Regions from separate parts of the Sphaerisporangium aureirubrum genome, predicted to be linked through region 2. Evidence: riboswitches for the same ligand, from Rfam matches in the RefSeq annotation. Region 2 holds a riboswitch; each other region holds the start of a gene.
The links. A riboswitch is a leader RNA that binds a small molecule or an ion and turns the genes downstream of it on or off. The one in region 2 is predicted to bind cobalamin.
Positions count from the first base shown of each region.

Region 1: another riboswitch for cobalamin. It lies ahead of ACFP1K_RS23150 (ribonucleoside-diphosphate reductase subunit alpha); the one in region 2 lies ahead of ACFP1K_RS27970 (ABC transporter substrate-binding protein).
Region 3: another riboswitch for cobalamin. It lies ahead of cobN (cobaltochelatase subunit CobN); the one in region 2 lies ahead of ACFP1K_RS27970 (ABC transporter substrate-binding protein).

Region 1 covers NZ_JBHSRF010000037.1:4,650-8,715, forward strand. Annotated here, with positions in the region: gene ACFP1K_RS23140 (amidohydrolase) at 1-1,332, opposite strand, end outside; gene ACFP1K_RS23145 (hypothetical protein) at 1,683-1,853, shown strand; cobalamin riboswitch at 1,919-2,157, shown strand; gene ACFP1K_RS23150 (ribonucleoside-diphosphate reductase subunit alpha) at 2,305-4,066, shown strand, end outside.
Region 2 covers NZ_JBHSRF010000053.1:55,417-59,482, forward strand. Annotated here, with positions in the region: gene ACFP1K_RS27960 (ABC transporter ATP-binding protein) at 19-819, opposite strand; gene ACFP1K_RS27965 (FecCD family ABC transporter permease) at 816-1,880, opposite strand; gene ACFP1K_RS27970 (ABC transporter substrate-binding protein) at 1,904-2,854, opposite strand; adenosylcobalamin (AdoCbl) riboswitch at 2,902-3,040, opposite strand; gene ACFP1K_RS27975 (Gfo/Idh/MocA family protein) at 3,069-3,908, opposite strand.
Region 3 covers NZ_JBHSRF010000013.1:110,214-114,279, reverse strand. Annotated here, with positions in the region: gene cobN (cobaltochelatase subunit CobN) at 1-1,361, opposite strand, end outside; cobalamin riboswitch at 1,392-1,599, opposite strand; gene cobG (precorrin-3B synthase) at 1,611-2,858, shown strand; gene ACFP1K_RS12600 (precorrin-8X methylmutase) at 2,855-3,475, shown strand; gene ACFP1K_RS12595 (precorrin-2 C(20)-methyltransferase) at 3,481-4,066, shown strand, end outside.

The DNA of each region.
Region 1 (4,066 bases), on a different contig from region 2:
CAGGTCGGCGGGGGCGCCGGGGGAGAGGTCGGCTCGGGTGGAGGCGGAGAGGGCGGCCTTCAGGGGGAGGGACTGCTCGGGGTGCCATGGGGGGCGGGTGTCGTCGGTTCTGGTCACGGCGGAGGCTATGCCGTCCCAGGGGTTCAGGGGGGCCACGGGGGCGTCGGAGCCGAATTCCAAGGTCGCGCCGGCGGCGAGGAGGGTGGCGTAGGGGTAGGCGCGGTGGGTCTGGCCTTTCCAGTAGGTGTCGGCGATCTCCCGGTCGTCGGGGGCGTGCGAGGGCTGGACGCCGGCCACCAGGCCATGGCGGGCGAATCTGGGGAGGTCGGTGGGGGTCACCAGCTGGGCGTGTTCTATGCGGCCGGGGCAGCCCACGGCTTCGAAGGCGTCCAGGGTTATGCCCACGGCCAGGTCGCCGATGGCGTGGACGGCGGGGTGGACGCCGTGGGCGGTGGCGAGGGCCATCAGGGTGCGGAGTTCCTCGGGCTGGATCTCCAGGGAGCCGAGGAACGAGGTGCCGGGGTAAGGGATCTCGCAGTAGGCGGTCTTGGTGTTGAGGGAGCCGTCGGTGAAGATCTTGACGGGGCCGACCGTCAGGAGGCCGCCTGAGCCGGGGACGGGGGCGCCGGTGCGCAGGCCGCGGCCGATGGCCTCCTCCAGGCGGTTCCTGGGGATGGAGCAGATGACGCGGACGTCGAGCCGGTGGGCACGGGCGCGGCGGGTCCAGTCGGTGACGTTGTCCGCCATCTCGAAGTCCTGGAAGCCGACCACGCCCCGGGCGGCGGCCGCGGTGGCGGCCTCGGTCACCCAGCGGTCCAGTTCCCGTTGCGGAGGCTTCGGCAGGGCGGTCACGGCGGCGTAGCACTCCTGCTCGCGCAGCACGCCCGTGGGGTGGTCGCCCCGGCCGATCAGGGTCAGGGCGGCGGGGCTGAGCCAGACCGTGTGCAGGTCCTGGCTCATCAAGGCGATGGCGACGCCGGGGGCCGCGGCCTCCAGCAGGGACTTGTGCGGCGTGTCCGGCCACAGGCCGTCGCGGAAGCCGAACCCCACGGCGATCCCGGAGCCCGGGGCGGCGGAGGTCATCAGCGTCACCGCCTCGCGCGCCGAGCGGGCGCCGCCGAGGTCCACCCGGCGGCGGGTCTGCGCCCACTGGACGGCGTGCACGTGCGCGTCCCACAGTCCCGGCAGCACGGTTCCGCCCAGGACGTCCACCGTCTCCGTGCCGGGCGGCGGCTCGGCGCCGGGCTCCGCGATCACGCCGTCGACGACCAGGACATCGAGGATGGGCCCGCCGAGACCAGCACGGGCGTTGCGCAGCAGGAGTGAGGACATGCCGTGAATGGTAGGGCCGCCCTGGAACACCCGATCGATCTTCCCGGCCTTCCCCTGAACAATGAGGGGGCACCCGGGATCCGGCCGGCCCACCGCTTCGCCGAGGGCCCCGAGGGGATCGGGCGGGTGTCCCGGCCCCCGCTCGCCGGGGGCCCCGAGATCCTCGGGAAGGGATCGGCCTGTGCGCAGAACCATGGCCCCGCTGCTGGTCACCGTCCTCGTGGTCTTCACCGCCTACCAACTCCTCACCCCGGTCCTGGCGCCGCTGTCCCGTGAGCTGGAGCTGACCGAGACCGAGCTCGGGATCGTATCCGGGGCTGGCCGGGTTCGCGGCCGTCGCGGCGCTCGGCGTGGACGGCGCGCTGCCCCCGGGGGCGGCCTTCGCGCTGATGATCCTGACCCGGGGCCTGGTGTTCGGCGCCGCCCTCGTCGCGCTCGGCCTGGTGTGGGCGTCCCCCGCCGCCCGGCGGGACGGCGCCCCCGCGCCGGAGGCCCCGCAGGATGCCGGGGTGTCCCCCTGAGACACGCCGATACGAGATGTGGCGGTGTGACGTAGGGGGCACCCCCATATATGGTGTTCCTCGCAGCTGGTTCGGCCGCTCATCCAGGGTGGCCGAGGCAAGAGGGAACCCGGTGCGGCCATGTCCGCGCGCACTCGCGCGCGCTCGCCAATTCCGGGACTGCCCCGCAGCGGTGATTGGGAACGAACGCCGTCATGAAGCACTGGATCCCCCCGGCCCCGAGCCGGAGCGGCCCGGGAAGCGACGGCCAGTAGGCGAACGCGGCGTCCCGCCGTGCTGCCCATGAGTCCGAAGACCTGCCAGCGCGCCGCGCGCCGCCGATAGGCGCGCGGCCGGTCCGAGGCCGCGTGGGACGGCCGGCGGCCCCGGCACACGCCCCGGCGTGGCCGTCGGCATGCCCCTCCCCGCGCGCACCGGGCCCACCGGTCACAAGGGTCGCGAGGAGAGAGCTGTGACGGTAACCGAGAACATGCCCGTGAGGGTGCGCGGGCGCGACGGCTCCGCCGAGCCGGTCGACCTCGGCAGGCTCGTCCGGGCGGTGGAGCGCCGGGCGGCCGGCCTGGGGGACGTCGACCCGCTGCGGGTGGCGACCAGGACGATCGCCGGGCTGTACGACGGGGTGACCGCCGCCGAGGTGGAGCGGCTGGCCGTCCAGACCGCCGCCGAGCTGATCGGCGAGGAGCCGCAGTACTCCCGCCTGGCCGCCCGGCTGCTGTCGGCGTGCGTCGCCGATGAGGTGCGCGGCCAGGGCGTCGCGTCGTTCAGCCGGTCGATCCGGCTCGGCCACGAGCTGGGGCTGATCGGCGATGAGACGGCCCGGTTCGTCGCGGCCAACGCCCGCGAGCTGGACGACGCCGTCGACCCCGAGGGGGACCTGCGGTTCGAGTACTTCGGCCTGCGCACCGTCTACGACCGCTACCTGCTGCGCCACCCGGCCGGCAGGCAGGTGGTGGAGACCCCGCAGTACTGGCTGCTGCGGGTGGCCTGCGGCCTGTCCGCCACCGCGGCGGAGGCCGCCGGGTTCTACCGGCTGATGTCGTCGCTGGCCTACCTGCCGAGCTCGCCGACGCTGTTCAACTCCGGCACCCGGCACACCCAGATGTCGTCCTGTTATCTGGTCGACTCCCCGAGGGACGACCTCGGCTCCATCTACGAGCGGTACGCCCAGGTGGCGCGCCTGTCGAAGTTCGCCGGCGGCATCGGCATCGCGTGGTCGCGGGTGCGGTCCAGGGGCGCGCTGATCCGGGGCACCAACGGCCGCTCCAACGGCATCGTGCCGTTCCTGCGCACCCTGGACGCGTCGGTGGCCGCGGTGAACCAGGGCGGGCGGCGCAAGGGCGCGGCCTGCGTGTACCTGGAGCCGTGGCACCCCGACGTCGAGGAGTTCCTGGAGCTGCGCGACAACACCGGCGAGGACGCGCGGCGCACCCACAACCTGAACCTGGCCAACTGGATCCCCGACGAGTTCATGCGCCGGGTGGAGGCCGACCAGATGTGGTCGCTGTTCGACCCCGACGAGGTGCCCGAGCTGCCCGACCTGTGGGGGGAGGAGTTCGACGCCGCCTACCGGGCCGCCGAGGAGCGGGGCCGCTTCGTCCGCCAGGTCCGGGCCCGCGACCTGTACGGCAGGATGATGCGCACGCTGGCCCAGACCGGCAACGGGTGGATGACGTTCAAGGACACCTCCAACCGGCTGTGCAACCAGACCGCCGGGCCCGGCGCGGTGGTCCACCTGTCCAACCTGTGCACCGAGATCATCGAGGTGTCCGGCGACGACGAGACCGCCGTGTGCAACCTCGGCTCGGTCAACCTGGCCGCGCACCTGACCGGTGACGGGATGGACTGGACGCGGCTGCGGGCCACCGTCCGGACCGCGGTGACGTTCCTGGACCGGGTGATCGACATCAACTACTACCCGACCGAGCAGGCCGCGGCGAGCAACCCGCGCTGGCGCCCGGTCGGCCTCGGCGTGATGGGCCTCCAGGACGTCTTCTTCGCGCTGCGCCTGCCGTTCGACTCGGCGAAGGCCAGGGAGCTGTCCACCCGGATCGCCGAGGAGATCTACCTCACGGCGCTGGAGACCTCCGCCGAGATGGCCGAGCGGTACGGCGCCCACCCGGCCTACGACCGCACCCGCGCCGCCCAGGGCATGCTGCAGCCCGACCTGTGGGGGGTGACCGGCGCCCAGACCGCGCGGTGGGCGGCGCTGCGGC
Region 2 (4,066 bases):
ACCCGGAAGCCTACCGGCTCAGCTCACCGGCCCCGGGGAGTGAGCGGGGCGGACGAGGCTGACCTGGGGGCGCCCGTCGGCGCCGGGGGTGACCGCGACCCTGGCGGCGAAGTGCCGGGACAGCAGCGGCTCGGTCAGCACCCGCGCCGCGGGCCCGGACGCGACCGGCCTCCCGCCCGCGAGCAGCAGCATCGAGTCGGCGTACTGCCCGGCCAGGCCGACGTCGTGGATCGTGGTCACCACCGTGAGCCCGTCGGCGAGCCTGAGCCGGTCCACCAGCTCCAGCACGTGCTGCTGGTGGCCGAGGTCGAGCGCGGTGGTGGGCTCGTCCAGCAGCAGCACCGGGGCCTGCTGCACCAGCGCGCGGGCCAGCACCACCCGCTGCCGCTCGCCCCCGGACAGCTGCCCGAGCGGCCGGGCCGCGAGGCCGGCCAGGTCGAGCCGTTCCAGGACCGACCAGGTGACCTCCCGGTCCCGGGGGCCCTCCCTGCCGAGGTAGGCGATGTAGGGGGTGCGGCCGAGCAGGGCGTACTCGTACACCGTCAGGCCCGGCGGGAGCACCGGGGTCTGCGGCGCGTACGCCATCAGCCTGGCGCGGCGGCGCGGCGGCAGGCCGCGCACCGGGGTGCCGTCCACCAGCACCTCGCCGCGCGCCGCCAGCAGGCCGCTCATCGCGCGCAGCAGGGTGGTCTTGCCGGCGCCGTTCGGCCCGATGACGGCGAGCCACTCGCCGGGCGCGACGGTCAGCGCGACCTCCGACAGCACCGGCCGCCCGCCGAGGTCGGCCGACAGGTCCCGCACGACGACGCCGCCGGTCACGTCTCGGCCTGCCGGGTGGCGCGCAGGACGGCGACGAAGAAGGGCGCGCCGATGAACGCGGTGACCACGCCGATGGGCAGCTCGGCGGGGGCGAGCGCGGTGCGGGCCACCAGGTCGGCGAGGACCAGGAACGCCGCCCCCGCCAGCAGGGACAGCGGCAGCACCACGCGGTACGAGCCGCCCGCGAGGCGCCGCACGGCGTGCGGGACGACCACCCCGACGAACCCGATCAGGCCGCCGACCGCGACCGCCGACGCGGTCGCCAGGGACGCGGCGCACAGGATCACCAGCCGGGCCCGGCCGGCGTTCACCCCGAGCCCGGACGCCTCGTCGTCGCCGACGGACAGCACGTCGAGGACGCGGCCGTGCGCGAGCAGCACGACGGCCGACACCACGGCGTACGGCGCGATCAGCCAGACCTGCGACCAGTCGGCGCCGATGCCGCCGAGGATCCAGGAGTAGATCCGCTGCAGCCGGTCGACCTCGACCTGCTGCACGAAGGCCTGCAGCGCGGACAGGAACGACGCCACCGCGATGCCCGCGAGCAGCAGCGTCGCCGTCCCGCCGCCGTCCCGCCCGGCCGTGCGCCCGAGGCCGTACGCCAGCAGCACCCCGCCGACCGCGCCGCCGAACGCCGCCAGGGGCACCAGGGACTCCACCTGGACGATCACGATCACCAGCGTGGCGGTGAACCCGGCCCCCGCCGCCGCCCCCAGCAGGTACGGATCGGCCAGCGGGTTGCGGAACACCCCCTGGTACCCCGCCCCCGCCATGGCGAGCAGCCCGCCGACGACGGCGGCCAGCACCACGCGGGGCAGCCGGAGCTGGAACAGCAGCCCGTACTCGACCGGCGACAGGCCCGAGTCCGCGGACACGAACGGCAGCCGGTCCACCAGCGCCAGCAGCACGCCCCGCACCGGGATCCCCGCGGCCCCGGCGACCAGCCCGGCCACCACGCACGCCGCCAGCCCGGCCGCCGTGACGGCGTACGCGACCGGCCGCACCCACACGGGCCGCGGCGCGGCGGCCTTGGCGGGTGCGGGGGGAGCCGGTCCGGTCACGGGTGCGGCTCCGTGGGCCGGGTTCAGGTGGCGGCCTTCTCGACGGCCGCGCCGACCGTCTCGACCAGGTCGGCGACGCGCGGGCCCCAGCGGGAGGCGATGTCGTCGTCCAGGAGGACCACCTGGTCCTTGGCGATGGCGGACAGGCCGGACCAGCCGGGGCGCTTCGCCAGGGTCTCCTTGGACTGGGCGCAGCACTTGGTGTCCGCCAGGAAGATCAGGTCGGGGTCGGCCTTCACCACGAACTCGCCGGACAGCTTGGGGTAGCCGCCCGCCGGGTCGGGGGCCTCGTCGGCGATGTTGGTCAGCCCGAACAGGCCGTAGATCTGCCCGATGAAGGTGTCCGAGGTCACCGAGTACGGCGTGCTGTCCAGCTCGTGGTAGAAGCTGAGCTTCGCGTCCCGGGGCGCGGCGGTCAGCCGTTCGATGCGCTGCCGCATGCCGGTGACCACCTCGCCCGCCTTGGCGGCGTTCCCCGTGGCGGCGCCGAGGTCGGTGATCTGGTCGTAGCTGTCCGCGAGCTTCGCCGCCGCCGGTTCGAGCAGCACCGGGACGCCGACCTTGGTGAGGGCCGCGACGATGCCGCCGGTGTCGTTGGCCAGCACCACCAGGTCGGGCTTCTCGGCGACGATCGCCTCGGCGTTCGGCTTGAAGCCCGACAGGTCCGTCTTGGGGGCGTCCGCTGGATAGGTCGACTGGTCGTCCACCGCGACCACCTGGGGTCCGGCGCCGATGGCGAACAGCCCTTCCGTCGCGCTCGGGGACAGCGAGACGATGCGCGCCGGCCTGGCGGGCACGGTGACCGCGCCGTTGCCCGCCTGCACGGTCACCGGGAAGCCCGCGGCCGGGGCGGACGCGGACGGCGAGGCGGTGCCGGGGGAGGCGGGGGCGGCGGCGCCGTCGCCCTGGCCGCATCCGGCCAGGGCCAGCGCGCCAAGGGACACGCCCGCCACGGCCGTGCGAAATGGCCTCACGTGGGGCTCCTCTGCTCACCGCGGAACTCGAGGACCCGGCGCGGGCGACGGATCACCCTTTTCCACGAGGGTTGACTGCGTCGGCGTGGCGCACAGGCGACCTGGCTCGGCCCGGAGGCCTCACAGTTGCGGGACAGCGCCGGAGTCGCACCGGACTTCGCTGTGCCCCACGCGTTCCCCGAAACCGTACCAACCCCGGCGGAGGAGGCCCAGGTCAGGTGAGCTGGGCCTCGGCGCTGGTGATGAGCTCCTGCAGGTGGAGGCCGTGCCAGGCGTTCAGCGGGTGGTCGAGCCGGTGCGTGCGGACGGTGGCGGCGAAGTCGGCGACCATCTCGGGGAAGACGTCGTAGCCGAGGTTGCCGCCGTCCAGGGTCTCGGTGCCGTGGCGGCCGAAGACGGCCACGTGGGAGGAGCCGCGGTCCACCTGGGCGGCCATGGAGAGGGACGCCTCGCTCACGGCGCCGGTCTCGTGGTCGAGCAGGAGCCCCACCCAGCCGAGGGGGTGGCCGTGGGCGCGGACGGCGACCACCCGGCCGAGGGCGGCGTCCAGCATGTCGATCATGTGGGGGCCCACGTCGAGGATGGCCCCGCGCTCGCGGCGCCACGGTGACTCGATGGTGTGCAGGGCGCCGGAGACGTTGACGGCGTGGCCGCCGAACGGCTCGATGACGCGGGCCTTGTCGAGGAAGGCGCGGGTGGCGGCCGAGTAGCGGAAGGTGAGGACCATCTGGCTCGGCACGCCGGCCGTGGCGATGGCGGCGGCCAGGCGGCGGGCGGAGTCCAGGTCGGCGGCGAGCGGCTTCTCCAGCAGCAGCGCCTTGCCCGCCTTGGCGGCCTGCACGGCCAGCTCGGCCTGCACCGCGGGCGGCACGCAGAAGGCGACGGCCTCGCAGGCGTCGAACAGCTCCTCGATGCGCTCGTACACGGGGGCGCCGAGCCGGGCGGCCGCTCTCGGCCGGCGCGCCCACACCCCGGCCAGCCGGGTGTGCGGCCCCCGGGCCAGCGTGGGGGCGTGCACCGCCTGCGCCCACGGTCCCGCTCCGACCAGACCCACAGAAACCGGCTCCACGACGCTCCGTTCCCCGAAATGTCCTTAATATCCGCTTATGTCGTGCCGACAGTAGACCATCACCGCCGTAATGGGCACGTGATGGGCCGTAGCGCCGGCGCCCTCGCGGATACGTGCGGACACGGTAGCGCGACGCTCGCCGT
Region 3 (4,066 bases), on a different contig from region 2:
TCGCCCTCGTGCACGAACAACTCGCCCGGCGGCGGGCCCCAGTGCCGTTCCATCTTCTCCCGCAGGCCGGCGGGCAGCGTGGCGTACCACTCCTGGTAGGCGGCGGCCGGGAAGCGCACCGGGTTGGCGGCCAGCTGCTCCTCGGTCAGCCATTCCTGGTCCTGGCCGCCCGCCGCGATCAGCGCGTGGATCAGCGCGTCGCCGTCCTGCCCGGCGACCCCGGGGAAGCCGTCGCCGAGGTCGTAGCCCTCGCGCTGGAGCCGGGCGAGCAGCCGTACCGTGCTCGCCGGGGTGTCCAGCCCGACGGCGTTGCCCATCCGGGCGTGCTTGGTGGGGTACGCCGACAGCATCACGACGAGCCGCTTCTCGGCCGGCGGGACGTGCCTGAGCAGCCCGTGCCGTACGGCGATGCCCGCCACCCGCCGTGCCCGCTCGGGGTCGGCCACGTAGACGGTCAGGCCGTCCTCGTCGATCTCCTTGAACGAGAACGGCACCGTGATGATGCGGCCGTCGAACTCGGGGATGGCCACCTGGGACGCGGCGTCCAGAGGTGACAGGCCGTCGTCGTTGTCCTCCCACTCGCGCCTGCCGCTCGTCAGGCAGAGGCCCTGAAGGATCGGCACGTTCAGCTCGGCGAGCGCGCCGACGTCCCACGCCTCGTCGTCGCCGCCCGCGCCCGCGGTGGCCGGACGGGAGCCGCCCGCGGCGAGCACCGTGACGACCAGGGCGTCCGCGGCCCTCAGCGTGTCCAGCAGGGCGGGGTCGGCGGTGCGCAGCGAGGAGCAGAAGACGGGCAGGGGGCGGCCCCCGGCGTCCTCCACGGCCCGGCACAGCGTCTCGACGAAAGCGGTGTTGCCCGCCATGTGGTGCGCGCGGTAGTACAGCACGCCGATCACCGGGCCGTCTTCCCTCGCGGGGGTGCGGTCCAGACGTCCCCAGGACGGCGCGGGCTCGGGGGGCGCGAAACCGCGGCCGGTGAGCAGCACCGTGTCGGACAGGAAGGCGTGCAACTCGGTGAGGTTGGCCGGGCCGCCGTGCGCGAGGTAGGCGTGCGCCTCGGCGCAGGTGCCCGCGCTGACCGTGGAAAGTTTCATCAGCTCGGCGTCCGGCGCCTGCTCGCCGCCGAGCACCACGACGGGGAGCGGGCCGGCCAGCAGGTGGTCCAGGCCGTCCTCCCACGCGCGGCGCCCGCCGAGGATGCGGACGACGACGAGGTCGGCGTCCGCCGTCAGGGCGGGCAGGTCGCCGACGGCCAGCCGCGCCGGGTTGCCGAGGCGGTACGCCGCCCCGCTGGACCGGGCGCTGAGCAGGTCGGTGTCTGATGTGGAGAGCAAAAGGATCGCGGGCCGCACCGGCAGCATGGAGCATCCTCCCTCGGGGTCCTCGCCCCGGTCGTGGGTGTCGCGACGGCAGGAGTCTCCTGGCTCCCGGATCGACGCTCACCCCGGCCTTCCCGCCCGTCGCCGGGCAGTGGCCTCGTGGTGGGGGTCGCTCCCCGGTCACAGTGGCGGGACCGCGCCGGCTTCGCACCGGCTTCCTCCGTCCGCCATCGCCTACTGAGGAGATTACGCTGACGGGACCGCCGGAAGAACTGGCATTACTATCTCTTCGTGCGCAGAGCCCCCCTTTCCGGACAAGCGCCCCCAGACGCGTGTCCCGGGGCACTTCAAGTGCACACGGCGGCCGACGGCCCGCTGGCCCGGATCCGCGTTCCCGGCGGCGCGCTCACTCCCCTCCAGCTCCGCGAGCTCGCCGCGTGCGCGGGGACGCTCGGCACCGGCGTCGTCGAGCTGACGTCCCGGGCGAACGTGCAGGTCCGCGGCCTGCGTTCCCCCTCCGAGTTCGCCGCGCGCATGGCGGACGCCGACCTGCTGCCGTCCGCCACCCACGAACGGGTCCGCAACATCGCCGCCTCCCCGCTCGCCGGCCGCGGCCCGTCCGGCCTGGTGGACACCGACCCTCTCGTGGCGTCCCTCGACCGGGCCCTCTGCGCCCGCGCCGCCCTGGCCGACCTGTCGGGCCGTTTCCTGTTCGCCGTGGACGACGGCACGGGCGACATGACAGGCCTCGGCGCCGACGTCACGTTCGTCCCCGCGCGCGGGGCGGCGTCCGGAACGGTCCTGCTCGCGGGTGTGGACACCGGCCTCGCCACCGCCGGCCCGGTCCCCCTGATGATCGCCGCCGCCGAGGGCTTCCTCGCCGAGCGCGACGCGCAGGACGGCTCCGCCTGGCGCGTAGCCGACCTCGACGACGGCCCGGCCCGGATCGCCGCCCGCCTCGCGCACCCCCGTCCAGCCGTCACGCCGCACCCGGACGTCACGCCGCACGAGGGCGCGCCGCGAGCGGGTGCCGGGCCGTTGCCCCAGCGCGACGGGCGGGTGGCACTTGAGGTCGTCGTGCCCCTCGGACGGCTCACCGTGCCGCAGGCGGAGGCGCTGGCGGCCGTACCGGCGGCCCCGGACGGCCCCGCGCTGCGCCTGACGCCGTGGCGGACGGTCGTCGTGCTCGACCTCACCGCCGCGCGGGCCGACGAGGTGGCACGGGTCCTCGCGGGCACCGGCCTGGTCTGCGACCCCGCCTCCCCGTGGGCCGGCGTGTCCGCCTGCACGGGGCGTCCCGGCTGCGCCAAGGCCCTCGCCGACGTACGGCACGACGTGACCCGCTGGGTGTCCGGCCGCACCGGGCCGGGCGGCCCGCCCGTCCACTGGTCGGGATGCGAACGGCGCTGCGGGCTGCCCCGCGGGCCGGTACTCCAGTACGTGGCCACCGGCACGGGCTACCGCGTCGAAGAACCCGCCGTCACCCAGGACACGGGCCACCGCGTCGAGGAGTCCGTCATTCAGGAAAGGCAGCGGTGAACGACTACCTGCGCGACGGGCCCGAGATCTACCGGCGCTCGTTCGCCACCATCCGCGCCGAGACCGACCTCACCGGTATTCCCTCCGACGTCGCCGTGGTGGCGGTGCGGATGATCCACGCCTGCGGGATGACCGACCTCGTGGACGACCTGGACTGGTCGCCGGACGTCGTCACCTCGGCCCGAGCCGCGCTGCGCGGCGGCGCCCCGGTGTTGTGCGACGCCATGATGGTCGCCTCCGGGGTCACCAGGAGCAGGCTGCCCGCCGCCAACGACGTGGTGTGCACGCTCGGCGCGCCCGGCGTGCCGGAACTGGCCGCACGTCTCGGCACCACCCGTAGCGCCGCGGCGCTCGAACTGTGGCGCGACCGCCTGGACGGCGCGGTCGTCGCGGTGGGCAACGCCCCCACCGCGCTGTTCCGCCTGCTCGAACTCGTCGAGGAAGGAGCGGGCCGCCCGGCCGCGGTGCTCGGCATCCCGGTGGGCTTCATCGGGGCGGCCGAGTCCAAGCGGGCCCTGGCCGGCAGCGGCCTCCCGTATCTGGTGGTGCACGGCCGCAGGGGCGGCAGTGCCATGACGGCGGCGGCGGTCAACGCCATCGCCAACGAGGTGGAGTGATCGGCATGACGGGACGGCTGTACGGCGTCGGCCTCGGCCCCGGCGACCCGGAACTGGTGACGGTCAAGGCGGCCCGGCTGATCGGCGAGGCGGACGTGATCGCCTACCACGCCGCGCGGCACGGCCGCAGCATCGCGCGCTCCATCGCCCGCCCGTACATGCGGGACGGCCAGGTGGAGGAGCTGCTGATGTACCCGCTCACCACCGAGACCACCGACCACCCCGGCGGCTACCGGGGAGCCCTCGAGGACTTCTACACCGACTGCGCCGCCCGCCTGTCCTCCCACCTGGACGCCGGCCGTACCGTCGTGGTGCTGAGCGAGGGCGACCCGCTCTTCTACGGCTCCTACATGCACCTGCACAAGCGCCTCGCGCACCGCTACCCCACCGAGGTCGTGCCCGGTGTCACCTCGGTCAGCGCCGCCTCCGCCGTCCTCGGCCGCCCGCTGGTGGAGCACGAGGAGACCCTCACCATCCTCCCCGGCACCCTCCCCGGCGACGTGCTCGCGGAGAAGCTCCGCACCACCGACTCCGCCGCCGTCCTCAAACTCGGCCGCACCTTCGAGAAGGTCCGTGACGCCCTCGCCGAGG